One region of the Serratia sp. 25CWL12 genome, then DNA from elsewhere that is predicted to be linked to it. Evidence: predicted binding sites of a transcription regulator. Region 1 holds the regulator's gene; each other region holds the start of a gene.
The links. Region 1 encodes LexA, which represses DNA repair genes until DNA is damaged. Its sites were predicted from a motif close to TNCTGTATGTACATACAGNA; they were not measured.
Positions count from the first base shown of each region.

Region 2: the regulator LexA is predicted to act here: its motif matches at 5,103-5,122, upstream of sulA (SOS-induced cell division inhibitor SulA).
Region 3: the regulator LexA is predicted to act here: its motif matches at 3,215-3,234, upstream of umuD (translesion error-prone DNA polymerase V autoproteolytic subunit).

Region 1 is NZ_CM147698.1:45,685-56,113, reverse strand. Features, by position in the region: gene ACX9GV_RS00235 (DUF4431 domain-containing protein) at 1-123, opposite strand, end outside; gene ACX9GV_RS00230 (glutathione S-transferase family protein) at 293-934, opposite strand; gene ACX9GV_RS00225 (DUF5339 domain-containing protein) at 1,288-1,572, shown strand; gene zur (zinc uptake transcriptional repressor Zur) at 1,847-2,356, shown strand; gene dinF (MATE family efflux transporter DinF) at 2,398-3,747, opposite strand; gene lexA (transcriptional repressor LexA) at 3,856-4,464, opposite strand; gene ACX9GV_RS00205 (diacylglycerol kinase) at 4,593-4,961, opposite strand; gene plsB (glycerol-3-phosphate 1-O-acyltransferase PlsB) at 5,064-7,535, shown strand; gene ubiA (4-hydroxybenzoate octaprenyltransferase) at 7,594-8,472, opposite strand; gene ubiC (chorismate lyase) at 8,489-9,010, opposite strand; gene malM (maltose operon protein MalM) at 9,359-10,276, opposite strand; gene ACX9GV_RS00180 (maltoporin) at 10,400-10,429, opposite strand, start outside.
Region 2 is NZ_CM147698.1:1,486,126-1,496,554, forward strand. Features, by position in the region: gene rmf (ribosome modulation factor) at 1-12, shown strand, start outside; gene fabA (bifunctional 3-hydroxydecanoyl-ACP dehydratase/trans-2-decenoyl-ACP isomerase) at 63-581, opposite strand; gene ACX9GV_RS06565 (AAA family ATPase) at 650-2,398, opposite strand; gene matP (macrodomain Ter protein MatP) at 2,610-3,068, shown strand; gene ompA (porin OmpA) at 3,149-4,222, opposite strand; gene sulA (SOS-induced cell division inhibitor SulA) at 4,576-5,082, opposite strand; gene ACX9GV_RS06585 (TfoX/Sxy family protein) at 5,367-6,029, shown strand; gene yccS (YccS family putative transporter) at 6,026-8,161, opposite strand; gene ACX9GV_RS06595 (YccF domain-containing protein) at 8,189-8,641, opposite strand; gene helD (DNA helicase IV) at 8,853-10,429, shown strand, end outside.
Region 3 is NZ_CM147698.1:544,995-555,423, reverse strand. Features, by position in the region: gene ACX9GV_RS02510 (TrlF family AAA-like ATPase) at 1-2,637, opposite strand, end outside; gene umuD (translesion error-prone DNA polymerase V autoproteolytic subunit) at 3,247-3,669, shown strand; gene umuC (translesion error-prone DNA polymerase V subunit UmuC) at 3,669-4,937, shown strand; gene ACX9GV_RS02495 (glutathione S-transferase family protein) at 5,260-5,901, opposite strand; gene ACX9GV_RS02490 (hypothetical protein) at 6,114-6,512, opposite strand; gene ACX9GV_RS02485 (conjugative transfer ATPase) at 6,509-9,250, opposite strand; gene ACX9GV_RS02480 (TIGR03751 family conjugal transfer lipoprotein) at 9,298-9,702, opposite strand; gene ACX9GV_RS02475 (TIGR03752 family integrating conjugative element protein) at 9,713-10,429, opposite strand, start outside.

The DNA of each region.
Region 1 (10,429 bases):
CTCAACCACAAGAAGCGCCTGTTGCTTAGCGGCCGGGTTATCGAACACCTCCTCTTCAGCCGAGCACAGGGTGCTGGCGAGCAGCATGCTGAGGCTTAACAGCACTCTTGCTATCGTGTTCATTTGTTAACAATCCATCAAACAAAATCAATGATTGCATCATGAGGGAGTTGTTTGCAGGCGGCAAGTACTTCAGACAAGTACGTAGTTCTCACCGCGGTGACAATAATTAGCCCGAATGACGAACATCGTCAGTTCGGGCATGGTAACAGGTTAGCGGGCAATATCGGCGTTAGCCCGGGAATGGGTGTTCGGCCAGTAGCGCATCATCCATTGCCTTGGCGCGTAGATAAGCTGGGCGTTGCAGGATAGGTTCTATGTAACGCTCAAAGACTGGGCGTTTTTCAATGCCACCGGAATACATGCCCCAATCAAGACAGGCCGCCAGATAGGCGTCTACCGCGCTGAACTGCTCACCGCACAAGTAAGGCCGCCCCTGTTTGATAGCAGACTCCAAGGTGTTCATGGTTAATTCATAGCTGCCATACCCCACCATAACTGCTTTGTCTGCTGGCGCTAACTGATCAAGCAACTTGCCCATAAATGCCGCTTCCAGCGGACCAGCAACAAAAAATAGCCAGCGATAGTATGCCGCTCTCTCCGGACTACCGGGCGCAGGGGCCAATTGTTTTTCCGGGAACAGATCCGCCAAATAGGTGCAGATGGCCGCGGCTTCAGTCACCACCGCATCACCGTGGGTCAGCGCAGGCACCTTGCCCATGGGGTTAATCGCCAGATACTCGGCGCTTTTCATGCTGGTGCCATAATCAAGTATTACGGTATCGTAACTGGCACCGCACTCTTCCAGTAACCAGCGCACTGTGCGGCCGCGAGACATAGGGTGGGTATAGAGGGTAATTTTGCCATCATTCATTTTAAAGCGTCCTTAGGTTGCGGTGATTAACATGGGCAGTATCTGTTGCCCGAGTGTCAGAAACTGGCAGTAGTGTTCGGTGCGTACCAACAGGAATGTAACTTGACGGATAATGTAAACAACACAAATTCATAAGTAAAAATAATAAATACCACTAAAGCCATACTGAAAGAGATGCTAATTAATTGAATTTTTCCCTATCTGCGTTATCAGAAAAATAAAAATATCTGATGAGTACATATTGCAAAATAATAATCCTGGCATCTGCTTGTTTTATGAACAACTTTTTTAGATAATTATTTCACCATCATTGGGATGGTTAGGATGAAATATTAATAATTGGATTGTTACTGATGAAAAAATTAATTCTTGCGTGCAGCCTGTTAGCTATGTCCTCTTCCGTTTTTGCTGGTGAAATGACCGATACATGTAAAAAATATGTTGAGGAAGTTGATGCGTTAATTGCCAAAGCGTCTGAAACCAATGACGCGGCAAAACAGCAAATGGAAGCATTAAAAACCCAGATGGAACAGGCCAAGCAACAGATCTCTGCCATGCCTACAGAACAACAAGATCCAGCTTGCAAGCAAGGTCTTGATATGATGGCTCAAATGAAAACTTCAATGGGCATCAAATAATCCCGCATCAATATTGTTTCCGTGCCTATCTTCGGTGCGGAAATCAATCCCTCCCCGTTACCACTGAAGTTACCGCTCTGTTAATCATCATTTCATCATGATGGGTTCTAATAATCTTAGCTATTAATCATTGCCAGTTAACCAACCAAGTGCGCTAACCGCTATGTTAGTCCGGCAAACGCGTCATGATACTTGTTATTCCCCTAGGCACCTCTCGGCGATTGCCGATGAATATGATAAAATCAGCGCCTATTCACCTACCGGGATATTGGCGATGAACTCAACCAATCAGGAAAAGCTACTCGCGCAGGCTGAACAACTCTGTCAGCAGCGCAATGTAAGGCTGACCCCACAACGGCTGGAAGTGTTACGTCTGATGACTGAACAACCCGGAGCCATCAGTGCTTACGATCTACTGGATCTGTTACGTATCGCAGAACCTCAGGCCAAACCGCCCACCGTCTATCGAGCACTGGATTTCTTACTGGAGCAAGGGTTTATTCACCGCATAGAATCTGCTAACAGCTACGTACTGTGCCATCACTTCGAACAGCCGATGCACACCTCAGCGCTATTTATCTGCGATCGCTGCAGGCAAGTCACTGAACGGACGACAGAGGGTGTGGAAGAAACGCTACAGAAACTCGCCCTGGAATCAGGTTTTGTCTTACGCCACAGTGTGGTTGAAGCACATGGGTTATGCTCCGCCTGTGTTGAAATAGAAGCCTGTAACCACAAACACAGTTGCCAGCATGATCACAGCATAGTGATAAAGAAAAAATAGAGAGTTCACACTCCTTTCAAACCGCAGTAAAACAGGTGACCTTATTCACCCTTGGCAGGGAGTGAAAACCAGGTACCACGCACCTGATGACGGTGCCATATCCACCCCAGCGCAACACCACGTAATGCCAGGAATACAGCCAAAGCCAGCCATAGCGCATGATTACCTAATAGTGGCAGTGTAAATAAAGTCAGCCCATAACCCGCTGCTGCCACCACCATGCTGTTGCGCATTTCAGTGCCACGGGTGGCACCAATAAACATACCATCCAGTAAATAACACCAGACTCCCACCACAGGCAGCACGACTTGCCAGAGAAGATAGTGACCGGCCAAGGTACGCAACAGCGGTAATGAGGTTAAAGCCGCGACAATATAAGGCCCGGTAAACAGATAAACCGTGGCAAAGCCCAGTGCCAGCATACCTGCCTGGCGACAAGCGGCATACCATATCGCATGCAATTGACGGTCGTCCCTTGCGCCATAGGCGTAACCGGAATGGACCTCAACGGCATAAGCAAAGCCATCCAAAGCATAGGCGGTAAATGTTAACAAACTCATCAATATCGCATTGACGGCCACCACATCACTCCCCATGCGCGCCGCAAAAATCGTTAACGAAGAGAAACACAATTGCAGCAGGAGTGAGCGCAGCATGATATCGCGGTTAAGTGCCAACAAGCGACGTAAGTTACCGCGCCAGGCATGCCGCAACATCGCTAATGAGATGCCACGTGAACATAATACCCGCCAAGCAAGCCATAACCCCAACAGCAGTGTGGCATACTCCGCCAGCACCGTTGCCGTGGCAGCCCCCGAGACACCCCAACCCAAGCCGATCACCAGCACGATATCCAACACGATATTCAGCAGATTACCCGCTATCAGCATCACCACCGGCGCACGCACATATTGAACACCGAGCAACCAGCCGAGCAATACCATATTCGCCAGTGCTGCCGGGGCACTCAGCCAGCGGATCTCCAGAAACCGTCTAGCCTGTACTAATACCGCTTGATCACCACCGACAATATGTAATGCCAGCGAGATCAGTGGGCCACGGAGTAACACTATGGTTAAGCCAATCAACAGCGCTAACAGCAACGGCTGCATAAAAGTACGCGCCAAGCGCTGTGGGTCCCCTGCCCCTAACGCCTGCGCCGTTAACCCGGTGGTACTCATGCGCAAAAATAGTAACAACATAAACAGGAAATTGGTCGCCATTGCACCAACCGCTACCCCACCAAGATAAATTGCGCTATCAAGATGGCCGATAACCGCTGTATCCACCAAACCAAGCAGAGGAACCGTGATATTGGAAAAGATCATTGGCAATGCCAGACGCCACAGTATTTTGTCAGCAGGGCTGGTGAAGGTAGCGAGTAAACGCATTGCGATCTATTCCGACGGCAGAAGTAGAGTTGTTGACATGGACAGAATATCGCCCCGCTATTGAGGCGATATACCTATTTGATTAGATAACATGACAAAAAAGAGGTGTCAGAGCCAGTCACCGTTGCGGATCACGCCCACCGCCAAGCCTTCAATCGTGAAATTCTGATGCTTCAAATCCACCACTATTGGCTGAAACTCACTGTTTTCTGGCAATAACTCAACAATATTACCCTGTTTCTTCAGGCGCTTTACTGTCACTTCATCTTCAATACGAGCCACCACCACCTGGCCGTTACGCACATCCTGAGTTTTATGCACCGCCAGCAGATCGCCATCCAGAATACCAATATCGCGCATAGACATCCCACTGACGCGCAACAGGAAATCCGCACTAGGGTGGAATAAGCTCGGGTCAACTTTATAGTGCCCTTCAATATGTTGCTGAGCCAACAAGGGTTCACCCGCCGCCACCCGGCCAACCAAAGGTAACCCTTCTTCCTCTTCCATCAGCAAGCGGATACCGCGAGAAGCCCCGGAAACCACTTCAATAACACCTTTGCGGGCCAGAGCTTTCAGGTGCTCTTCTGCCGCATTTGGTGAGCGAAACCCCAGGCGCATTGCGATCTCGGCACGTGTTGGTGGCATGCCCGTTTGTGAAATATGATCGCGAATCAGATCATAGACCTCTTGCTGTCTGGTAGTTAGTGCTTTCATTCCGCCCCCTGTTTGTTTATACAGTCATGCTGTGAGTATATACAGGTAAACCAGGATTGGGAATCAATTCATAAATAAAAATCAGGGATTAGCGAGATTGATCGCACCCCATGACATCGGTTTACTCGTCAGGCGAAGTGATCCCAGAGCACCGAGATCCAGACAAACAGCGCCAACAAAATCGTCAGAAAAACCGCGGCTGAAGCCATGTCTTTCGATCGCCCGGAAAGCTCATGATATTCAGTTCCCACCCGATCAACGATCGCTTCAATCGCACTGTTGATAATTTCAATAATCACCACCAGCACCAGGGAGCCGATCAATAAAATGCGCGCTATCGCCCCCACATCAAGCCATATCGCCAGTACGATAGCCACCACGGCCACCACCAGTTCTTGGCGGAAAGCAGCCTCATTGCGCCAGGCTGCAATTAATCCTTTATATGAATAGCCAACAGCTTTAATAATACGTGTCATGCCAGTAATTTGATTTGCCATGTTTCATCTCACAAGGTAGGTCATCGTTTCAATACCACAGACCTGTTACACGGTTTCTGGTATGCTTTCAGCGCAATTGCTAACAAGAGGCTTCAGGTCGTTATGTCAGGTTGGCGTAAAATTTATTATAACCTATTGAATTTACCACTTAAGTTTTTGGTAAAAAGTAAAATTATCCCTTCAGACCCTATTTCGGAGTTAGGGTTGGATCCGTCTAGGCCGATTTTGTATGTTTTGCCTTATAATTCCAAGGCAGATTTACTCACTCTGCGTACCCAGTGTCTGGCGCAGGATCTGCCCGACCCCCTTGAGCCACTTGAAATCGATGGCTCCGTGTTGCCCAGCCATGTGTTTATCCATGAAGGGCCACGCGTCTTTCGCTACTACACACCGAAAGAAGAGTCGGTAAAACTGTTCCATGATTATCTGGATCTTCACCGCAGTAATCCAGACCTTGATATCCAAATGTTACCGGTGTCAGTGATGTTTGGTCGCTCCCCTGGTCGTGAAGGGCAGGGTGCCCCCCACCTGCGCCTGCTAAACGGTGTGCAAAAATTCTTCGCCATACTCTGGTTGGGCCGCGATAGCTTTGTCCGCTTCTCCAACACCGTTTCTTTACGCCGTATGGCAACCGAACATGGTACAGATAAAACCATTGCACAAAAACTGGCGCGCGTGGCGCGGATGCATTTCTCTCGCCAACTCCTGGCCGCCGTTGGGCCAAGTCTGCCTGTTCGTCAGGATCTGTTCAATAAGCTGCTGGCCTCCAAGGCCATTGAGAAAGCAGTAGAAGATGAAGCTCGCAGCAAGAAGATCTCTTACGAAAAAGCGCAACAGAACGCTATTTCCTTAATGGAAGAGATCGCGGCTAATTTCTCTTATGAAGCGGTACGTCTCTCTGATCGCGTCCTGAGTTGGACCTGGAACCGCCTCTATCAGGGTATTAATGTCACCAAGGCCGAACGAGTCAGGCAATTGGCACAAGATGGTCATGAGATAGTCTATGTCCCCTGCCACCGCAGCCATATGGATTACCTCTTGCTTTCCTATGTGCTCTACCACCAAGGGCTGGTTCCCCCGCATATCGCCGCAGGGATTAACCTCAATTTCTGGCCTGCCGGGCCGATTTTCCGCCGTTTGGGGGCATTCTTTATCCGTCGTACCTTTAAAGGTAACAAACTTTATTCTACGGTTTTCCGTGAATACCTTGGTGAACTATTCACCCGAGGCTATTCGGTAGAATATTTTGTTGAGGGTGGGCGTTCTCGTACTGGCCGGTTACTGGAGCCGAAAACCGGCACTTTATCCATGACAATTCAAGCCATGTTACGGGGGGGTACCCGCCCGATTACCCTGGTCCCGGTTTATATCGGTTATGAGCATGTGATGGAGGTGGGTACCTACGCCAAAGAACTGCGTGGTGCCACCAAAGAAAAAGAGGGCCTGCTGCAGATGCTTCGTGGGCTGCGTAAGTTACGCAATCTAGGCCAAGGGTATGTAAACTTTGGCGAACCCATTCCATTGACCTCCTATCTCAATCAACAGGCGCCTCAATGGCGTGAATCCATCGATCCGATAGAATCGCAGCGCCCAGTCTGGCTGACGCCGGTGGTAAACGGTCTGGCTAGCGAAATTATGGTAAGGATCAACAATGCCGCTGCGGCCAACGCCATGAACCTGTGTTGCACAGCGTTACTGGCTTCTCGCCAACGTTCGTTAGCCCGTGAACAGTTGCTTGAACAGTTGGAATGCTATCTGCAATTGATGCGTAACGCGCCTTATGCGCCCGATGCCACCGCCCCTGCTCAAACTCCTGAGCAACTGCTGGACCACGCTTTAAGCATGAGTAAGTTTGAAGTAGAGCAGGACAATATTGGCGACATTATTATTCTGCCGCGTGAGCAAGCGGTGCTGATGACCTACTACCGCAATAACATTCATCATATGTTAGTGCTGCCTTCCCTGATTGCGACTATTGTGATGCATCACCGTCAAGTATCGCGCGTTGAGCTGTTACGCCAGGTGAGTCTGATCTACCCGATGTTAAAGGCGGAACTGTTCCTGCGTTACGACAAAGATCAACTGTCAGAGGTACTGCAACCACTGATTGATGAGTTGACGCGTCAGCAATTGATTTGTGATAAAGGCGAGGAACTGGTACTCAACCCTGCTCGAATCCGTCCATTGCAACTGTTAGCTGCCGGTGTCCGTGAAACCCTGCAACGTTATGCCATCACCATGTCACTCCTTAGCGCCAACCCGAGTATCAACCGGGGGGCGTTGGAAAAAGAGAGCCGCATTATGGCCCAGCGTCTATCGGTTCTGCATGGTATCAATGCGCCGGAGTTCTTCGATAAAGCCGTATTCTCCACGTTAGTGGCCACATTACGTGAAGAGGGCTATATCAATGATAGTGGCGATGCTATTCGTGAGCATACGCTGGAGGTCTACACCATACTGAGCGATTTGATTACTCCAGAAATCAAGTTGACCATCGAAAGCGTCAGTATGCTAGAAGAGACCAACACGCTAATGGCACCAGAAGAGCAAGAAGCAGCGCTAAAAGAAGAGTAATCAGCGCAGAAAGGCATCCCATGGATGCCTTTCTGCCTGCATCAGGTGGCCAAATTTATTAAACCACGACACCGATATAATTGAACATAATTCCGATAAACAACACCAAACCAACATAATTGTTATTCATAAATGCCCGGAAGCACGCCTCGCGGTTACGGTTAGCTATCTGTTGTTGTTGATAAATAAATAGCACCCCAGCCAATAACAGCGACCAGTAAAACACCCCGTTCAACTGCATCAAATAACCGACCCACAGCATCAGTAGCAGCGTGGCGAACTGCAGCAGACCAATAATCAACTTGTCATGGCGACCAAACAGTATTGCCGTGGATTTGATACCAATCTTTAAATCATCATCCCGATCAACCATGGCATACAAGGTATCGTAAGCCACCGTCCAGCAAATATTGGCCAAAAACAGCAACCAGCAGACCAATGGCAACGCTTCGCTCACTGCCGCATAGGCCATCGGAATTGACCAGCCAAACGCCGCACCGAGCACCACTTGCGGTAAACTGGTCACCCGCTTCATAAATGGGTAAATCCAAGCCAAAGCCAACGCGGCCAGCGACAACCAGATGGTCATGGCATTGAGTGTCAGTACCAGCAAAAAAGAGACCAACACCAGGGAGACAAACAGAATTTTGGCCTCCTTTTCACTGACTCGCCCACTGGGCAGCGGACGCCCTGCTGTACGTTTCACATGGCCATCAAATGCACGATCCGCATAATCATTCACCACACAACCAGCAGCACGCATCAAAAAGACACCAGAGACAAAAACCAGCAATATCGGCCATTGAGGAACACCCTCCCCAGCCAGCCACAGCGCCCAAAGCGTAGGCCACAACAGTAATAACGCGCCGATAGGTTTATCGATGCGCATCAGATGGCAATAAGCCTGCCATTTGTTTTGAATCACACTCACTTCCAACACTCATCTCCCCTTATTATGCTGGTGCACCCTGTTCCACTGCATACAATGGTGATGCGGGTAAAAAAAGCTCCGTCAGCAGCAGCGGTTTTCCCGCCAAACACAGACGGGAACGCCGAGCCCACAGGTCCTGATACTGCCCAATATGGATATAATCACGGGTCAGGTTAGGGCTGTTGAACAGATAACGACCCAGTGGCAACGTCCCCAAATCAACCAAAGCCTGATCCGGCCCAGTCAGAGTCTCTTGTGGAATCAGCGTTCGACCCAGCAGCCAGGGCTGGTTGTCACCCAACAATAGGATTTCACGTAACCAGTAACGCTCACTACAGGGTAAATGCGTTGTCTCCTCCGCCAATTGGCCAGCAGTGACAAAACATTCACGCTGAGGTTCAACCTGCACACGCGTGCAGTGACGTTCAAAACGGCGTGTCATGGACCCTAACTCCATCAACCAGTCATCAACCGCGGCAGGTATTGAAGAGGACTCAGGCAGCCACTCAATCGCCGGCAAGATAGAGTCCCTTGTGCCAAACATGATTATACTCCATGCCAGAAACTACATTAGGTGGCAGCGCTTTAGATGATAAGTATCGCTAATATTCCCGTCGTTATTCAAGTGACAGGAATTCAGGCATAAGTTGCCATTGTAACGCAGAAATTTGAAATCAACAGGCCGATTCGCCTGAGGCACGGTATCACTTGCCTACTTTCAATGTGAGATATCACCAAGAGAGTGCCTCGTCGCAATGGCCTGTTGTCGGGGAGGTGAAAATCGGTAGGGGAAAAGCACCGCAACAGGATGATAAGAAATCCGGGGCGTAATAACGAAAAAAGGTGTGCCAGGGCACACCAATCATCAAGCCAACATCGGCAGTGTCGGGTATTACCCCTTGCCTTTCACACTACTGATAAACGTTTTACGTGCTGTGGTTGAGCCTAATTTTTCGGCTTCATTCATCAGTTTCAGTGCCTTATCGATATCCCCTGCCTTAACCGCCTGCTTAATACCATTATTGAAATAGGCTTCGGTATCGTTAAGCATAGGCTCCGCGACTGCTTTGGTTACCGGGGCCGATGTGGTGGCAGCCGTTGGGGTATTAGAACCCACAACCACGGGTGCAGGGGCGTTAGAACTGGTCACCGGCAGCCCGATCATGACGCTCCCCATATTTTGCTCAGAGCGGACCTTCAGATGCAGTTCTCCAGTGGTGCCATGTTGAGCAATTGGGTCTGGAATATCAGGCACCGCATTACCTACCCCCATGGCGTAAGCCTTGGCTGGATCAAGAAGCTTTGTGGTGGCGGCTAAATCCTGACGAGTGGTGTATACCAACAGGTAAATTTGCTTCTGCCCCAAAGAAGGGGTCAACTTGATGGTACCCTCCAAGCGGTCGCCCGACATCACACCAGCACGTTCATACGGAAAATAACTGCTGGGATAAAAAGCCGCAGGGCGCATTTGCTCATCCAAGACCAAAACGCTAGGTGCAAAAACGCTGCGATCATTAACCAAACTACTCAGCGTAATCTCAAGAGAACCGCGGTCAGCAGGCAATGTAAATGCTGCCACCGAACCTTGTATATCCCCTTGGTTAATCTGTGGGTTTGCAGCAGTAATCTTAAAAGTTTCACTCGCGGGCGGCACAATCGGATGCCAAGGTAACTTTTGCAGAGCATCTTGGGAAATAGCCGGAGCAACAGACACATCAGCCGATGCATTAAACACGGCAGCTTGTGTCACGACTGGAAAAGTAGAACTGAAAAACAGTGACAGATAAAAAGCGAGTATCTTCTTTTTCATTATTATGGCCCTTTCAAAAAAGAGACAAAGAAGCTGACAGGCAACTGGCAAGAATAGCCATATCAGCTAAACAGACTTAATGACACTGGAGACAGCCGCCCTTCAGAGCGGCTGTTTAACCGATTACCACCAGGCTTCGAATTGCGCACCAAA
Region 2 (10,429 bases), 1.4 Mb from region 1:
GTGACCGCTTAAGCGGCTCTCTGTAAGAAAGAACAACCTCCGCCTTAGGCGGAGGTTTCTGTTTAGAAAGCTTCCGTATCTTGAAATAAGCCCACTTTCAAGTCGTTAGCTGTATAGATCACCTTGCCGTCAACCAGCACTTCACCATCCGCTACACCCATAATCAATTTACGGGTGATAACGCGTTTGAAGTTGATGCGATAGGTGACTTTCTTGGCGGTTGGCAGGACTTGGCCAGTGAATTTCACTTCACCTACGCCTAATGCACGGCCTTTACCTTTACCACCGAGCCAACCCAGATAGAAGCCTACCAGTTGCCACATGGCATCCAGACCTAAGCAGCCAGGCATTACCGGATCACCAATAAAGTGGCAGCCAAAGAACCACAAGTCAGGATTAATATCCAGTTCAGCTTCAACATAACCTTTGTTATGACTACCGCCGTCCTCGGTCATTTTAATTACGCGGTCCATCATCAACATATTACCTGCTGGCAACGGCGGACCACCCGCACCGAACAACTCACCACGACCTGATGCTTCAAGGTCTTCTTTTGTATAGGACTCGCGTTTATCTACCATGTTCTCAGTCAGCCTTATATTAATGAAGGATGCAGATTAGCTTACACGTGTACGCTGAACAACTCCGATCAGCCGTGGTTAAACCAGTTAAGCCAACGTAACGGCCATGGCCATTGACGTCGTTCATGTGAATTCACCTGTGCAATGCGCTCTTGGATAGCCGCCAGTAAACTCGGTTGCTGCTCATCGCTATAGGGATATCCTGTTAATAAGTGTAGCGCTTGACCTGCATTGTCGACCGCCCATAAATGAAATTGTTCATTACGCACCGCTTCGATGACGTCTGCTCGTAGACAAAGATGACGCACGTTGCATATGGGTAAAATGACGCCTTGTTGTCCTGTCAGGCCTCGGCGCAGACAAACTTCGAAGAAACCTTCGATCTTCTCGTTGATACCACCAATGGGCTGCACATTGCCAAATTGATCCACAGAGCCGGTTACTGCAATCTGTTGTGTCAGAGGTTGCTGTGACAGGGCGCTGATCAGCGCACAAAGCTCAGCTAACGATGCGCTGTCGCCATCAACTTCACCATAAGATTGTTCAAAAACGATTGACGCTGAAAAGGGGAGTGGTTGATCCAGTGCCAGCTCAGAAACCAGAAAAGCCTGCATGATCATCATGCCTTTAGCATGCAGATTGCCCCCTAGTTCGGCTTTACGTTCAACGTCGGTAAACTCACCATCGCCCAAGTGGACAACACAACTGATGCGTGATGGTTCACCCATACTCCGAGGATGCCCTGGATAATCCAGTACCGACAGGCCATTGATCTGACCGATGACCTCACCTTCAGTATCGATAATGATTTGACCCAGTTCAATATCGTCATGCATTCGCTCGGCAAGATAGCTTTCACGCCACTCTCGGGCATTCTGTGCTACTTCCAACGTGTTAGCGGTGATCTGCTGTTCCTGAGTGTAGAGTTTCGCTTCAGAAAGCAACTGACTAATCCATAATGGGGAGAGGGGTAAATTACCCTGATCACCAGAATAGCGAACCGCTTGAACCATTAGTGGGTACCAGGCATCAGCAGCCAACGGAGGTAACTGTTGGTCGGCAATAATACTATTGATGTAACCACACCATTGCGCCATATCATCGGGTTCGGTAAGTTGCAGATCGTCTTCATACTCACCGTAGGCAGCCTGTTCACATAACTCGGGTTCCATATCGTCAAAATCAGCCAGACTATGGCGATCACCGACGATAATCAGGCGTAACGCCAATGGCATGGGGGGGATATAAATGGGTAATGGCCGGGTTTCATCGGCAGCAAACCACTGAAATTGGCGCTGAATGATCATCTGTTTTAGACGTAGCCACATTAGCGGTTGTGCTAACAAAGCTCGAGCTGACAGGATCAACACCCCACCGTTAGCCTGGTGAATTAAACCTGGCTGTAAGCTAATTTCACCGTTATAAATTCTTACACAACCAAACAACTGTTCAGGCTCAATCCATTGCTGAAAAATGCAGTCGCCATGAGCGGCAAAAGGTTCATCATCATTAACTGCAGTTTCAATGTTGGCTTTACCTCCTGCAATCACATAGCGGCTGCCTTTAATCATATAGGGAGGTTGCAGCTGTTTTGTTACTTTGGCGATCAGCGCAAGATGCTCATGGGTTTCTTGCGCTTTTAACAGCATAAAACATGGCTGAGATTGAGGGTGCAGAAATAGAGCCAGCGAATTTTCCAGACGAGGCTGGATAGCAGCAAAGGCGACAGGGGCCAATTGAGCAGCTGATTCAAAGATAGCCTGGTAAGGCGCAGCACTAGGCAACAGAGATTGCCATTCAAGTCGGTTAATGGTCAAAGTGTTAGATGTAATCGTCAAATAATAAGTGAATAGGGGATTATACAAGAATATGTCAGCTTGATACATGCTCAGTCATGGCTGAGTGTGAGGAATTTGATATTGCGAGGTGACTGTCTAAAAAAACGGCTAAAAAGAGTTTATTGGCCGGGGAAAAATGCTATAAAACTGTTATGCTTACTAAAGTTACACGGTCACAGAAGAGTTCACCATGAAATATCAGCAATTGGAAAATCTGGAGAGCGGTTGGAAATGGAAATATCTGGTGAAAAAGCACCGTGAAGGTGAATTGATCACGCGCTACCTTGAAATCAGCGCTGCTCAAGAAGCCATTGCTGAATTGCTGAAACTGGAAAATGAACCAGTAAAAGTACTGGCATGGATTAATGAGCATATGAATCTGGCGTTAACTAACCGGATGCAGCAAACTATTCGTGCTCGGCGTAAGCGCCATTTTAATTCAGAACATCAGCATACACGTAAAAAGTCTATTGATCTGGAGTTTCTGGTCTGGCAGCGGTTGGCCGCTCTGGCGCAGCGCCGAGGGCTTACTTTGTCGGAAACCATTGTTCAATTGATCGAGGATGCTGAACACAAAGATAAATATGCCAGCCAGATGTCACTATTGAAACAAGATTTAAAAGCGATTTTGGGTAAGGATAACGGCTAAGTCGGTTAGAAATGAAAAATCTGAGTTAAAATCAGAAAAAAAAACCCTGCAGAGCAGGGTTTTTTATCAGAAGTTGACACTTAGCCTTGAGGCTGAGATACCACTTCTTTGATGCCTTTCACTTCGATCTCTACACGACGATCTGGAGCCAGGCAAGCGATTTGTGCTGGAGTAGCACGTCCAGAACGGTAACCACACTTGTCACCGGTAACTGGGTTAGCTTCGCCCATGCCACGTGCAGTGATCTTGTCTGCTGGGATACCTTTAGAGATCAGGTAGCTGACAACACTCTGGGCACGTTGCTCAGACAGACGCAGGTTAGATTCAGCAGAACCTACTACGTCAGTGAAGCCTACAACAACAACAGAACCATCTTTTGGATCCAGTGAGCTCAGTTGACCGTACAGTTGATCCAGAGCTTGTTGACCTTCTGCTTTCAGCGTTGATTTACCGAAGGCAAACAGAACGTCAGAAGTCAGAGTGAACTTCTTGGTTTCAACGGTAGGTGCTGGAGTTGGTGCTGGAGCAACAACTGGAGCCACTGTATCCTGACCAAAACGGTAAGCTACGCCAACACTCAGCTGACCATTGTCTGGACGTGCGCCAACGGTTTGTGCATCACCGATGTTGCTGGTCCATTGATAATCCAGGCGAGTAGCCCAGTTCTGATTCAGAGCATACTCAAAGCCGATGGCTGCCAGTGGAGAAACACCGGTATCATCACCAGATACGCGCTCATTGATGTTACCACCGAAGTAAGCGGTGGAGTCTACACGCCAAACCATACCACCCAAACGGGTATAGATATCCAGATCGTTCATGATCGGATAGCTCAGTTTAGTGGTCAGTTGAACGCCTTGGGCTTTTAACGCACCGTTGTTCACATTGCCTTTGTAAGCCATGCGACCAAGCCAGTCGTAACCCATTTCAAAACCCATGTACTGGTTAGCTTGGTAGCCGAAAAACGCACCAGCACCCAGTTGAGAATCGCGAGTAGGGCCGTTACCTATAGCTCCATCAACGAAACCAGTGTCGTGGTACTGGGACCAACCCAGTTTAGCACCGGTGTACCAGGTGTTATCTTTTGGTGCGGCTTGCGCTACGGTAGCGAAACCAGCCAGTGCCACTGCTAATGCGATAGCTGTCTTTTTCATTTTTTACGCCTCGTTATCATCCAAATAGGCAATGAGCTTAACGCTATGTTATGCCTTTGGTTTAAAATTCCTGCGCCAAGATTCTAGCACTCATTTGTTATTTTACCAGTATTACTGGCGTGTATAACAATCTTAGCAGAGTAAAGTTTACAACTTGGCGCGAAAGTTACAAGCGTGATGTGCTGATGCTCTAAAAAATATTGGATTAGACACATTTCTTAACACATTCAAGGAAGAATAGGGCTTATTTTGTTGAATTATTTATTGCAAAAGTGCATCTGGTCACATTTTGTGCACCAATTCCCTGGGTAATTATTCCCAGGGGGAGAATGCAAGAAAAGTCTTAAAATGACTTAATGGTATAAAGGCGAGTGAATTTTTAGAGTGGAATGGTGCCGGTGGGGGGAATTAGTATCGCGTTGTGGGCGCATAATAAACCCGTAACTATTCCCCAATTCTGCTGCCCGGCTTAATTTTATACGGTCTTGTTCAGTTAATTCAGGCAACCAACCTAGAACGACACTGTAATTTCCAGTGAGTAACGCTTTCTCCATGGCATCAACAGTGGCGAGTGGCGATATCTGACTCAGTTGTACCACCTTACTGACCGGTAACTCAGCCTGCTGAAGCCAGGATTTACTGAGCTTTTGCTGTGGGGTGAGCCACAATAACCAACGTGATTGCTGACCAAGCTGCTGCAGCAACGGCACCAGTAACTGGGTGACAACGGATTGCTGCTCACTGTAGACCAGCTCACTGATAAGGCCATTTTTTTTGTCATCCTTGGCGTTTGCAACAGTTTGACCTGCAGGCAAAGGGACTTGGCTGAAGTGGCTTTGATTAAGTGATTGAGTACGCATTGTGTATTCCCCTGCACCATTACTGTGTTTATATACAGTATAGATATAAACACAGAAGATCAACACAAATTTTCGTAACGCATCGCATAATTGAGATCATTCCTCGCACTACTGCATTTTATGATTGGCAGCTGTCGTGATAATGCGTATTTTCTTTAATTAGTTGTTCCGGTTACGTTTATTTCAACAGTGAATGTGATATCCGGGTCATTCAACTCGTCGCAGATGCCTCTGTCGAGTGAATGGGACTGGGTAATATTGCTTACTTATTAAAGGAGGACTTAATGAATGGAAGATCCGCAAAAAGAATAGTACAGGCAAAAATCTGCTTTGCTGCCTTGGGGAAAATTACGACACGTTCGCAATTTGGTGGTTACGGATTACTTGCTGATGGCACGATGTTTGCGGTTATTGCAGAAGGGGAGTTGTACTTGCGTGCGACAGAAACGCTGGAGCCGGCTTTCCGTGCACGGGGAATGGTGAACATGACGTATTTAAAACGCGGAGCACCGATGACGATGCGTTATTATCGAGTCGATGACGGATTATGGGCTGATTGCCGCGAACTGTTGATCCTGGCCAGCCAGGCATTACATGAGTCTCGTAAAGAGATAAAAGTAAAAAGACGGAGTAAAGGGCGGTTAAAAGATTTGCCGAATATTGATGCGGCAATGGAACGCTTACTTTGGCAAGTGGGCATACAAAGTAGCTATGACTTACGCTTGCTGGGCGCAAAGCGGACTTACCTACAATTGCAACAACGGCATAAAAACCTGGGGGTGAAAGTGCTACTGGCACTGGCTGGCGCGATGTCTGGATACCATCATGCTGCTTTGCCCAACGTACAGCGTGCAACATTAACCACCTGGTTCGAGGAAACTGCGGCGGCTTCCTGTCTTGAAGCGCAATGGGGTAGAAGAGCCTATATTCAAGCGGTTAATAATTAATTCTCTTTGCCGATTTGTGCGCTGAGCCGTGTTAATTCAGGCAGCAACTCAAGAACCAAACCAATTTGTTGCAACACCAAGTGTTCCTTGCTCTCTGGTGCGGTAACCAGCATTTCAATACGCCCAGAGAGGTTTTTTAATGCTTGTGTCAGACGCGGGTGGTCTTGTTCCGCATGGTGTAATGCACTATCGACATAACAGACGGCATCATTGAGCAAATCAAGTACAGTACTATTATCAAGGCGATCGCGATGTGCGCCCAAGGCAGAAATATAACTCAGCAGTGTGTGGTTTAAGCACAATAGGCGGAATGCGGCTTCCTGAATATCTTTGTCTGTTTTCGGGGCGGCTGACATGTTGGATACCACCGAAGCCAGCTCTGCATCACTATTATGGGCATCCCGGCGGGCAATGCGATAGGGCAAGCTATTATCTCTGCCCTGATAGTATTGCACCAAAATAGCATCTAGATAACGGCAATCGCTGTTCAGTGTGTTACGAACGATGGACGATAATTGACGGAACTTCCAGTCAGGCCAGATAAAGCTCACTGCCGCCCAGGCAATGGCGCAGCCCAGCAACGTATCATAGACCCGTGGGGCCATGACCTCGAATCCTTCTCCCAGCAGATTAAAACAGAGCAAGACTAACAGGGTGATAAACATCGTGGCGTGGGCATATTGTACGGTGCGGAATGCGAAGAATAGAACGCCAGAGATGACAATCAACATCATTTGCCCTTCAAGGGAAGGAACAAAATAGAGGATCGGCAAGCTGAGCAAAATACCAGCAAGTGTACCGGCAATGCGTAACGCCAGACGCCTACGGGTGGCATTGTAGTTAGGTTGGCAAACGAATAAGCAAGTCAGCAGGATCCAGTAACCGTGCTGCATACCGGTAATTTGAATCAATGCGTAACCCACACATAAAACCAAGGACATACGCACGGCATGGCGAAAAAGGGCGGATTGTGGTGTCAGGTGGCGGCTGATACGCAAGCGAATATCACTCCATCCGGTAATTCGCTCATCCGATAGCGTATCTTCTTCTGTTGGTCGGCGGATCTGGCTCTGTTCTGATTCTATATTGGCCAATTGTGCATCGATAGCGCGCAAATTCTTCAGCAGGTGCGAAAGCGCCTGAAGTAAGTCACTGTTTTCTGGTGTCACCGTAACCCGGAGCAAGGCTTCTTCTATACGGTTAAACGTCGGTTCAAAACGCGGATTATGCAGGTACTTTTGCTTCAACAGTATTGATTGAGCCAATTGCTGGCATGCACGGGCCTGCATGGTCAATAGACGTTGAAAGCGGAACAGAATATCGCTGTGGCGGAATTGTTCACTCAGCGCCTGATAATGTACGTGGGAAGAACTGGCACGTTCATGAATATCTTGCGCCACAAAATAATAGTGCAGCGTTCGGCGGGTACCGCGCTGACCTCGGTCACCCTTAAGCCGGGTAAGTAGCGACGTTTTGGTCTGGTTAAGCATCGCCACCAGCGTGCTGTTGGCCATGGCAACTTCTAACCAAGGGCGTTCGTCACGGTATTCGCCATCGGGATCAAACAGGTTGGCTTTGGCATCTAAATAGTTCGCCAACTGTTGATAACAGCGGGCCAGGTTTTCCTGTAATGGTTTGATGGGAAAAAGTAAATGCCCCAGCAGAGCCAGCAGGTTATACCCGATGGCACCGATAAGCAGCAGAATAGGTTGCTGATACCAGGTATCATACATTGATGTGCCGAGCATGGTATAGATAGAAATTAACAACGCACCAAAGGCGATGGTGGCATAACGTTGCCCCAAGGCACCCAGTAGAATAAAAGCACAGGTTGAGGTGATTAACCCCAGAGCGAACCACCAGGGATAAGGGAAGAGTAATTCGATTGATGCTGAAGCAAGAAAAAAGCACAACAGCGTAATCAACAGATTACGCAGCCGCCCTGCCAGCCGGTCATCCAGGTCCGTTAACGCGGCAGCGACCACCCCCAAAGTGAGAGGAATGGTCAGCTTCGGGCTGCCCAACCACCAAGGAACGGCGGAAGCACCTGCCAACGCAATAAAAATGCGCAGATTATAAAGCAGGTTGCTGTTATAGATATAACGTCGAATTGCCAGTGCTAAAGCGAGCACAACAAGCTCCTGAACGGCGAGCGATAATTAGCGCTGATGATACTGGCGGCGGGCATTTTCTGAACGTACGACTTGCGCCATCTCAACAGAAACCACACGACGACCTACCGGCCAAAGTGCGATGGCAGCAATCTTGAAATTAGTGATCCCAATAGGAATGCCAATAATGGTCAAGCACTGCGTGATACCCGCCGCAATGTGTAACAAACAGAGCCACCAGCCGAACAGGACAAACCAGACAATATTTAATAACGTCCCCCCTGAGGCCAGCAGAATGTTGCGTTTTTCTGGGTATAACTCATCAACACTGATCACCTCGTTGCCAAACGGCAAGAAGGAAATTTTGGTGATCTCCCAACAAGAGCGGGTCAATGGCAGGGTAAAGATCAGAATAATGGTGAAAAAGGTGGCAATGAGCCAACCTAGCGTGGTTAAGACGCCACCCAAGACAAAGTTAAGAATATTCAATACAGTACGCATAATCGTCATTTTCCTCTAATGATGGTGCGATAAAAATGCGGAGATACCTGCTACCAGCCAGATTCCAGGGGGCCTGATGCGCTTCTGGCTGCAAGTAACCTAAATCTGCGTATATTTAGAGAGGCATTCTACTTTTTTTAACACTAGAGTGTCATGGCTTATCGCAGGTAAACTGGTGATATTAATCTCAACATAATCACGGCATCAGCATATGGAACTCAAAGCGACATCGCTGGGTAAACACCTGGCACAGCACCCATACAACCGAGTGCGGTTGTTGCATGCTGGTGTTGAGGTAAGTGGGGACAAGCATGAATACCTTATTCCCTTTAACCAGTTAATACAGGTTCGCTGTAAGCGGGGCATCGTCTGGGGTGAGTTGGAGTTTGAACTACCAGATGAAAAAGTCGTTCGCCTGCATGGGACTGAATGGCAGGAAACCCAGCGTTTTTATCATCATTTACAGCATTCCTGGCAGCAATGGAGTGTTGAGATGAGTGAGATCTGCGCAAGCGTATTGCAGGAACAGGTTGATCATATCCAGCATATTGAACAACAGGATAAGTGGTTCAAGCTGGCCGAATTAGGCAAATTGCAACAGCAGATCCGTCAGGCGTTTAGTGCGTTACCGATGCCAGTGGTGCGTCTTGAGGAATTTGAACTCTGTCGCGACAACTATCACCGGTGTCAGCAATGGTTACAGCAGGGGCGGCGCAAAGTGGAACAGCGCAATCTGCGCTGGAGCGAACGTATGCTGGTCACCCATCAAGATTTTTTCCAGACTATTGAAACATCCCCGTTGAATGAGTCACAACGCCGGGCGGTTGTGAATGGGGAAGATGCGGTGTTGGTGCTTGCGGGGGCCGGCAGCGGTAAAACCTCGGTATTGGTTGCTCGGGTGGGGTGGTTGCTGCTCAGGCAAGAGGCTGAACCGGAACAGATTTTGATGCTGGCATTCGGGCGTAAAGCAGCTGAAGAGATGAACGAGCGGATTGCGCAACGGTTAGGGAGTGTGGCTGTTCAGGCTAAAACTTTCCATGCATTGGCATTGCAGATTATTCAGCAGGGGAGCCGTAAAGCCCCCAAGATCAGTCAACTTGAGAGCGATACCCATGCGCGTCGTGCGCTGCTGATAAAAAACTGGCAGCAACAATGCAGCGACAAAAAAGTGCAGGCAAAGGGTTGGCGTCAGTGGTTAAGTGAAGAATTGGAGTGGGAAATCCCCGAGGGGGATTTTTGGCACGACACACATTTAGCGGATCGCCTGGGTAGCCGTTTGGAACGTTGGGTCGGGCTGATGCGTACCCATGGGGGTAGCCAAGCGCAAATGATTGAGCAGGCGGATGAAGAGAGCCGTGATCTCTTTACCAAACGTATCCGATTAATGGCGCCATTACTCAAAGCGTGGAAAACTGCCTTAAAAGATGAAGGTGCGGTGGATTTCCCCGGGTTGATCCATCAGGCGGTGAATATTCTGGAAAAGGGGCGCTTTATCTCCCCCTGGAAGCATATTCTGGTGGATGAGTTTCAGGATATTTCGCCACAACGTGCGCAATTGTTGGCGGCGTTGCGCAAGCAGAATAAGTGCACCAGTTTGTTTGCCGTAGGTGACGATTGGCAAGCGATTTATCGTTTCAGTGGCGCTGAGTTGTCGTTAACCACTGCGTTTGCAGAGAATTTTGGTGAGGGAACCCAATGCGCGTTAGATACCAGCTATCGCTTTAATGACCGCATTGGGGACGTTGCCAACACCTTTGTTCAGCAGAATCCTTATCAATTGAAAAAAGC
Region 3 (10,429 bases), 500 kb from region 1:
AAGGACTTTAGCAACACTATTATTATCTAAATTATCTTCTGGTTGGTCGATAATCAGAGGAATATCCTCTTTATCAAGCACTAAATAAAAAACAAGTAAAAGAGCACCTTTTTCTCCCGGAGATAGCTGCTCCAAACTCTTACCCTTTTGACGCAAGTCATAATATGGTTCGATAAAGCTCAACCCATAAACATAACTATATAACTCACTTCTATCCTTAGTAACTTCTCCGATAAATGTTTTTTCATTCTGAGAGCTAACCCGCTTATCAAACTCCAAATATTCAATGAACCGACGTAGAAAGGTTTCCACAGACGCTTCTTCATTCCAGTTGGTTGATGCAATTAACTCTTCCTGAAGCAGTGTTGAGCCATCTTCGCTACCATAAAAAGAACCTATTCTATTTTGCTTTATATTTCGTAGGATCGTATTTTTAAATTCATTTGAACAATAGAATGAGCTGGCTATGCTCAACCCTGAAACATCAGATTGTGATAATTTTTTAGATATTTCCTCTTTTATCTCTTCATAAAACCCTTGAACTTCCTTCTTTTTCGATAATATCAAGATCGATTTATTAATTCTTAAATCTCTCTTCTTGCTAATATCTGATTCAAGTTCATTTTCTAGATAATCTAATTTATCTTGCATGTATATCAAGCTGTCAGCAGTTTCAGAATCGCCCTCAATTTCTTTTTTTCTTATATCCCACTCTGCCAAATCACTTAAATAAGTCTGAAACGCCTTTTGTTCGCCGGTAAATTCGGAATGAATAGCACTTATCTGATCTTTCAGAGATTCGAGTTTTGAAGCTGGCGAAAGCGACTCATAATTCTTTTGTTGCCAGTCATCTTCTACCTTAATAAGATTGGCATCTCTTTCATTCATTTTCTTCAACAAGAGGACACTAGAACTAATTATATTCTCATCAAAATCAATACTAATCGCTTTAGAAATGTTGAATCCGCACTTATCAGAAACATCGTTACTTTCAGATATTATTGAGATTATCTCTCCGTATTTGTTTTTCAAGTCGCGATTTAGCTTTTCTGCCTCGACAATTAAATAGTTCCTATCAGATATGTCCTTAGTTATAGATTGAATCTCTTTTTCTATAACTAACTTTGAAGATTCTAATTCTCTAAGTGCCTCTTTTTTCGTTTTGGTATCTTCTGATTCAGCGTGTTTTGACGGATCTTCTACAGTTTTTGGTTTTAAAGACTCATGGGCGGTAAGCTCGTCTTTCTTAACTTTAATTTTACTAAGGAGATTTTTCCTAAAACTTGGATCAAATTGGTTCTCTAGCTTTATAATTTCATCATTAAGCTCGAGTATCTGTTCATGGATTTGATGAATTTCTTTTTCAGCAGATCTTTTCTTTAAATCAATGAGCTCTTTAAAAGTGGTTTGTCCCATTTTTTTCTCTATAGGGACATATTGAAATACGACCTTCTCAATCTCTGAGCGAAAAGCATCCGCTTTATCAATTTCATTACAAACTTTCTCAAAGTAGCTTTGCGGCAAATATCTAACGAGCCTTTCTTGGCTTTCATCGATCACATGCGTAAGTAAACGCTCTTCGGTTTTTTTTCCACTCTCAAACTCAACAAAAGCACTAAACCGATCAGCAAGCCCTTTCCTTTTAAACTTTTGCTTATGGAGAAATATATAATCTTCAGAATGCTCAGCGTCTGAGCATATAGCTAGAATGTCAGACAGAGCACTCTTACCGCTGCCTTTATGGCCGATAACAGTGACAAGTTCGCTATTCATTGGTATGGAAATATCTTCAAACCAAATTGAACTGGCATCTTCTTTACCTGTTCTCCGAATGTTGATGGACTTGATATACTTGGTAGGATTATTTCTAACTCGCTTTAGTATTTCCGGTTCATCGCCAATATAGAACCGACTTTCAGGCTCATTTAGAGCATATTTTAGACCTTTGAAAGAGGGCTCACCCTTGATCCATAATTTCTGTTTTAATTGGTATTTTCGAATATTGTGATTATCAGAGCAAATAATCATTGGTATTATTTTACTGATTTTGGGAAAAACATTCCTCTTGTAACCCTCTTGGTCACTTTCATTGCCGAGCTCATATATATCAACGGCCTTCGCAATTTCTGTTTTCTGAGCGGTTCCATGCGGGAGTGAATGTGTAATATTTTCTACAGTTCCACTCTTTTCGCCGGCATGTATTGTGACAATTCCGCCTAAATCCTTTACCAATTCTATTGTGTCTTTAAGATCACAATAAACTTGATTTTTTCTACGGTCCTCCGAATCCACTTTATAGATATCTGTTTTGTGCTTAATTTGCCCCCAAATATGTTCTATATTCGAATCTTCAGAAAATATACCGATAAAGTGTACAGGGTCTCTGCCTCTGGCATCCGAAAGAAACTCGATGCCAGGTAAAACTGTGATTCCTTCCCTTTCACCCAACGCCTTAAGTTCTTTGTATCGATTTATGTCAATTTCGTGATGATCGGTAACAGCAAACGCCGCTATAGAATTTTTCTTCATTTCGTTGATGATATCGACATTTGAAACTGTCTTATCTTTATAGTCATACGAGGATGGAGTGTGAAAATGTAAGTCCCACCTATTCCATTCCGAACCTTTGCTATTCATCACATTCCTTACAAATCAAATTATTGAAATATTTTAGTACTCACTTTAGCATATAACGTTTATTCGGCGGGTCGAACCGTATTTAAGTACGAGGTAACCCGCTTTTGTAAATTTAATGTACAAACATTACACCACTTCTTTAAAACTTACAACAACTTACAGGTACAACTGCTACTCAAGCAGGCGACAAATAAGGGGAAACCCGTCTAACAAGGTACGGAGCGTTTTTAGCAGCAAGCTGGATTAAATACACCACTCAAATTCCAAGTGGGATACCGAAAGGCATGTCCGCTGTTGGCACATAACAGCCACATGCTACATATCCTGGCTCGCAAACGGCGAAAGCCGTGTTTATAAAACGTTCGTTAATCACTTCAAATGGCAATAGCAATACCGGCAGTTGAAATCCCCTAAACCGCCACTACATAGCAGTTAACGCTGCCCCGTACCGGCTTCATGATGTTGTCTAGGGTTGAACATCGGGAGGGGCAGCAGCAAGAAACTTTCTTTCCTTAGCGATCAATCTCATACCATTCACCGAATAAATTCATCTTTTGCCCGCCATTCCTCACACCTATACTGTATATAAAAACAGTGAAGAGTCGTGCTATGAAAATTTCATTACCAACGCCAACCCCGATAAAACTTAAAGTCCCACTTTTCTCTGACAAGGTGCCTGCTGGCTTTCCCTCCCCGGCACAGGACTACATACACAAGCGCATCGATCTGAACGAGTATTGCATCAGCCACCCAAACGCCACTTATTTCCTGTTGGCGTCTGGTGAAAGCATGCTCGAGGCCGGTATCACAGATGGTTCAATGCTTGTGGTTGATCGCAGTATCACCGCTGAGCATGGCGACATTGTGATTGCCAGTATCGGCGGTGAATTCACCGTCAAGCGGCTATGTCTGCGGCCAGTTGCCCAGCTTGAGCCGATGAACCCTAAATACCAGCCTATACCGCTTTATGACGGTGGCGATGGAATGGAAATCGTTGGGGTCGTGGTATCGACCATCACGAGGCTGAAATAGTGTACGCCCTGGCTGATGTAAACAGCTTCTATGCAAGCTGCGAAACACTATGGCGGCCAGACTTACGCGGGCGGCCCGTGGTGGTGCTGTCGAATAACGATGGTTGCGTGGTGGCCCGCAACAAAGAGGCAAAATTGCTGGGGCTTGAAATGGGTGGCCCCTACTTCAAGATCAAAGAAAAATTTGAGCGTGCCGGAGGCGTCGCTTTCAGTAGCAATTATGAACTGTATGCCGACATGTCTGCCAGAGTGATGACCGTCCTGGAGGAAATGGTACCGCGTATTGAGATTTACTCGATTGATGAAAGCTTTCTCGATCTGACCGGCGTGCGTCATTGCATTGAGCTTGAAACCTTTGGGCGGCAGATCCAAGCCCGCGTTCTAAAGGATACGGGGCTGACGGTGGGCGTTGGCATCGCTCAAACCAAAACGCTGGCAAAGCTGGCCAATTTTGCGGCCAAAAAGTGGGATAAAACCGGTGGCGTTGTCGATCTCTCCAATCTGGCGCGGCAACGTAAGCTGATGGCCATGGTGCCCGTGGAAGAGATTTGGGGCATCGGCAGGCGGATATCGAAAAAGCTGAAGGTAATGGGGATCGAATCAGCGCTGCAGTTGGCCGATGCCAATACTGCGATGATCCGCAGGCATTTCAGCGTGGTGATCGAACGAACGGTGAGGGAATTGCGCGGCGAACCCTGTTTTGCCCTTGAGGAATTTGCAGCAACCAAGCAGCAGATCATTTGTTCCCGTTCTTTTGGCGATCGCATCACGGAGTACGAGCACATGCACCAGGCGATTTGCATGTACGCAACGCGTGCGGCGGAAAAATTGCGCGAAGAACGCCAGTATTGTCGGCACGTGAGCGCCTGGATTAAGACCAGCCCCTTCTCCCCCCATGAACCTTATTACGGCAATTCGGCCAACGTGCAGTTGAACATACCCACGCAAGATACACGCGACATCATCGCCACCGCGTTGCGCTGCCTGGATGCGATTTGGCAACCCGGCCACCGATACCAAAAAGGGGGCGTGATGCTGCAAGATTTTTTCAGCCACGGCGTGGCGCAGTTGGGGCTGTTCGATGAGTACAAACCACAGCCTAATAGCGAGCAGTTGATGGGGGTTTTAGACCGCATCAACCAATCAGGCCGCGCCAAAATCTGGTTTGCCGGACAGGGGACAGAGCAGGTATGGACGATGAAGCGCGAAATGTTGTCTCCCGCATATACAACCAGGATCAGCGATTTGCCTTTGGCAAGGGTGTATTGACCCACGGTTTTTTCTGGTCCGTAGTGAAGCGAAGGCAAAAGCTGTAATGGAAGCCATCATGAATAAGCCTATCGTATTTACTCCAGATGCAGACCTGACGACAGTTTTTTCGTGCCACCTGTCGTACCTAGGGACAGGTGGTTGTTACTGGAAAGGCAAGTTTTGACCGCCGCGTACCCCGATCCCGAAGCATGCGAGACTCATTGAGCGAGTGAGTAAGGGACACAGCCAACGTCCGTATAGCCCGAATGATAAAACCAAACGCAATTGACTTGGCTCAAGCCGTTCGGGCGGGGTAACGGGCTAGCGTGCAATATCAGCTTTAGCCAGGGAATGGATGTTGGACCAGTAGTGCGTCATCCATAGCGCTGGCGCGTATATAGGCAGGGCGTTGGAGGATGGGTTCGATGTAGTGTTCGTAGGTTGGCCGCTTTTCAATGCCACCGGAATGCATACCCCAGTGAATACAGGCCGCCAGATAGGCGTCTGCTGCGCTGAATTGCTCACCGCACAAGTAAGGCCGACCCTGTTTAATAGCAAACTCCAGGGTGTCCATTGTTAATTCATAGTTGCCGTAACCTACCGTGAACGATTTATCAGGGGGAGCCAACTGGTCGAGCACTTTGCCTGTGAAAGCCGCTTCCAAGGGGCCAGCGGCAAAAAATAGCCAGCGGTAATATGCCGCTCTCTCCGGGCTGCCGAGCACAGGTGCAAGTTGCTTTTCAGGGAACAGATCCGCCAAATAGGTGCAGATAGCGGCGTGTTCGGTTATCACCGTGTCCCCATGCGTGAGCGTTGGCACCTTACCCATGGGGTTCATGGCCAGATACTCGGCGGTTTTCATGCTGGGGCCGTAATCAAGTACCACGGTGTCGTAACAGGCACCACACTCTTCCAGTAACCAGCGCACCGTGCGACCACGAGACATCGGGTGGGTATAGAGGGTGATTTTGGCATCATTCATGTTAAAGCGTCCTTAGGTTGCAGTGAATAACATGGGGGAGTATCTCTCGTTACAGTGTCAGAAACTGGCAGTAGTGTTACCAATTTGTTTATGCATGAACAAAGAACAGGGGATACGCGCAATGACAGAGGGCCAGTGTTCGACGGAGACTAAAAATAAATCGGCCCGATGGCCGACTTATGAACATGCAGAACAGGCGGGTACCCGACCGACTAATCCGTTTTTATACCCAACCGTGCCGCCAACTGTGTCACCAGGTACACCGCATCAACCGCATCCGGAAGATTGATATACCAGCGCGGAGCCTGGGCATAATCCTGCGGGGTTGGCCAACGTAGCGTGCCGGTGATCGTCAACAACAGGTTGACGCTGCTACTCGTCCCCGCCAACGTCACTGCGACACAACTGTGATGCCCCACCCGGTGCGGTGCGCAGGTGATAGTGAGTACTGACGGGGTACGTCCCCGGATGTGGTCGCATAATTCTGCTAACTGCCCGGCGTGGGCCTCACTGATACGCGGGTTGCCCTGCGGCGGGGCCTCAAACAGCACCCCGCCTTCCTGACCGTCACCGGTGATTATCTCCAGTACCGTCTTTTTCAATTGCATCATTCCGCCGCCTTAGCGATACCGCGAGCCACATCCAGTTGGTGGGCTATCTGTTTCGCCGCTGCTAACTCCGACACCCCCTGTGCCTGCATAATCGCCCGCCGAGCCGCCTTCTCTTCCTTCTCGGTCATCCCGAGCGCAAGATACAGACTCGGCGGCACCGCCCGGAACAGCGCCTCGATGCGGCTTGCCAGCACCACCCCTTCGGTATAACAACGCGGGGTTTTGGTGGCCGACAGCAACATCGCCTTCTGCTCTGCCGTCAGCTTCTTGAAGCGGGCAATTTCCTCCACCTCTTCCGGCGGCATCACCAAGCATAACCACCATTCAATCATGTTGAGCATCTTCTTCGAAGTGTCGGGGAAATCCTCCAGGTTCTGCGTCGCGAGCCACAGCCAGGCCCCGAGTTTTCGCCACATTTTCACGATCTTGACCACGAACGGGGCCAGCAGCGGGTTGGTGGTGATCATGTGGGCTTCATCGGTCGCAAACACGATTTCCCGGTCGAGGAACTGGTCACGCTCAGCGATATTGTTGATGGTGTTCACCAGCGAGGTGTAAGCCACCGCCAGTGCGGCTTCATACCCTTCCCGCGCAAGGGTGCCAAGGTCAATCAGCGTCACATCGGCCTCAGGCCAGTTTTCACCTGGACGATCGAACAATTCTCCCAGGAACCCCTGCATAAACACGCCCAGCGATTCACCCATGTTCTGCGCCCGGGTACGGCGCACTTCGGGGCGAGCCTCGTCTGAAGCAAACTGGTACAACGCCGCCTGCAGGTCGCCGGTGATCATCTGCCGCCCTTCACCATAGGCCGTTTTTGCTGCCACCAGGATAGCTTCACGCATCATGCCCCGATCGGCACGCTCCAGCTTGGCTTCTTCTTTGGCCTCCCCACCGGTGATCATCAGCCGGGCCACGATTTCCAGTTCACCCAGGATGTCCCGCTCGTCGTCGTCATTGTCGTCGCTGTCCTCAGTCTCAATACGGTCACTGAGTTCTTCTTCGCGCACAGGCGCAGTAGGCTCTTCGATCAGACGCCAGGCATCGGCAAACGGAGCCAGAGAAATCCCACACCCTGGTTTGATACTCACCTTGTTTACCCTCAGTTCCAGTTCTTCACAGTAGTCAGCAAACAAGCCGAAGGAGTTACCGGCTTCGGCAATAAACAGTCGGGGCCGGTGGATGGCCACCAGTTGCGCGAACAGGCTGTTGAGCGTGGCAGACTTCCCTGAGCCGGTGGGGCCAAACAGCGTAAGGTGGGCATTCTTGGAGCGATCCAGGCTGTTGAGCGGGTCAAAGGTCAGCGGTGCGCCGCCCCGGTTAAAGAAGGTGAAGCCCGGATGGCCGGTGCCGGTGTCACGACCAAACACCGGCAGCAGGTTGGCCAAGTGCTGCACGAAGGTCAGGCGCGTGTACCAGTGTTTCTTGTCATGCATCGGGTTAAAACACATCGGCAACGCACGCAGGTAACCGTTGAGAGGCGCAACGTCGTATTCCGGTTTCACCGGCTGCAGCCCGGCATTCAGCAATACCGCCGTCAGGTCACGCTGGCGGGCGTTCAGCATCTTAAGGGTCGGTGCCTTCAGGTAAAAGGCCATGCTGGCCCGGTAGAGTTTGTGCTTTTCGCCCAGGTAACGCTTGGCGGTCTCCGAGTCTTCCCGCACCCGCTCGGACTCGGTATTCTCACCGATGGCGTTTTTGGCCAGGTGGTTGAAGCGTTCTTCCAGCACGTCCTGAGGCTGTACTACCAGGGTCAGCGAGACCACGGTGCCCTCCGGCATCAAATCCATCAAGGCATTGATGTTTTCCCCCTTGCTCGTTTCACCAGTGAGGTGCCCCACGGTCGGGGCGCGGCGCAGCCGGTCAATGGTCACCACCTTGTGCGGTACCTCATCAAACCACCACACGCCACGCTCGACGTCCGAACGGGGCGGAGAGAACAGCACCGTCTCGCTGAAATCATTCTGCACTGGCAACACCCCCACCTCATCCTGATGCGCTGCGGTGCGGTACAGCGTCTCTTTGTCTATCCAGTCCGGGCTGGGGTTAAACCAACGCAGCAACCAGGCATGGATCTGCTCGCCATTCTGACGTGCCGCCACGACACCGGCACCGGCCAACGCTGACGAGAGACGTTCACAGACCTGATTCAACGCCTCTTCGGGCGCATGGGGCTCACGCACCACCGGGTTGACATAACGGTAGACCACCATCCGGGTACGGCGTTGCTGACCGCGCCAGGGTGCGCCGGTGATGGCCTTGTCGATAAACAACCCTGTGGGTACCGCAATACCGCGCATGTGCCGTTCCATCTCGCTGAGGTAAGCTTCGGTAAACGCAGAGCCCTGTGCCCAGGGTTTGACATAACCGCGCAGTTTATCCAGATACTCCGTCACATCGGTCTCATCCTGGCAGAAAAACTGTATCACCCACGGATGCGTGTCCCGCTCGTCGAAACTGTCCTGTAGAGCATCCTCAACCACATCACGGATTTCCTCCAACCGCTCCGGGGTGCGCCCTTCGGTGCCTACCGGCACAATCTCAAACACCGCGCCTACCGACACCCCATCATCAAGCAATAGGCTCTGACTACGCGGCAAATACTCAGCCCACGGTAGATAATCCACAAACGTCGGGTTGTTCGGGTAGAGCGCCTTTTCCTCGGCCACCGTCAACTTACCGGTTTTCACCTGCGGCTCTCGCGCCAACACCACCGTATCTTGGTCGTCATCCGGCATAGCGGGTGCCTGCTTGCCGATTTTCTTCTTGTTGAACAATGAGAACATTACAACGCCTCCGTACGTTCACCCGGCAGCGCATACTGCACCTGGCTGTAAAACGGGAATACCGAGCTATAACCCGGCACCGGCGCAGGGGCATTCCCGGCCATGTGCGGGTAGATGTAAATCACCATATCCGGGTTGGGCAGGCGCGGAAACACCTGCTGGATTTCGTTTTCCGCCGTCCGGGTATAGCTCTCCTCAATGGCCTGGAGGGCGGCGCGGTCTTCTTCGGTCAGCCCACGCCGCAAGGTGCTGCGGGCCTCGGTGGCCGTCCGTGCCGACGAGCCTTTGTTTTGCCACAGCTCCAACATGGTGGAATCCCCCGGCGGCAGCATTTCATCCTTGGTGGTACTGCACCCGCTCAGTAAGGCAGCCAGGCACAGGAACGGTAACAGTCGCTGTCTCATTTCATTCTCCTCAATCCAGCCCATGCTGCTGGCGAATATCAAACTCGTACCGGACCTTGCGGCCCTGCTTCTCAAAATCAATCGGGATTTGGCGGGTGATATGCACCGCCACCTGTGCGCCTGGCGGCACATACACAGCATCAAACATCTGGCCGTAACGGGCCTTCACCCAGGTCGCCAACTCGTTGGTGCCACCCGACAGCGCTTTACCCAACGCCGCCTGCCCGGCACTGCCGGTCAAGGTGCTGGTGACCGTGGTCCCGTCCACCGAGGTGGTGGTCTGGCTGTTGGCCATCGCATCCGCCGCTGCTCCAGCCCCGGACAGGGCAAACAAGGTCGGCAGGTAGGTGGAGGCGTTGGACTTGCGCTCCCCGGACAGGCACGGCACGCCGTTTTCATCAGACAGCCAGCCAATACTGCCCGCGTTTGTCTTTCCATTGCTGCCATCGCTGGATTTGGCCGGTGACGGCACGGTCCGTACGGTGCCATCGGCAAAGACAAAGGTAATGGAATGCACGTCGCCCCGGACACAGGACAGTACCCAATCACCGGTGGCGGTACCGGAGACAATCGCCCCTTCCACGTCCGGCAACTCTATGCCGTTGGCAGTCAGGTTCTCTTTGCCGATAAGCACCTTGAACGGGTACGGGTCGGTCACCTTGCCATCAATCGGCACCCGGCCCAGCAAGGCCGTCATGCCCCGGCTCCCTACCAGGGTGGCATTCTC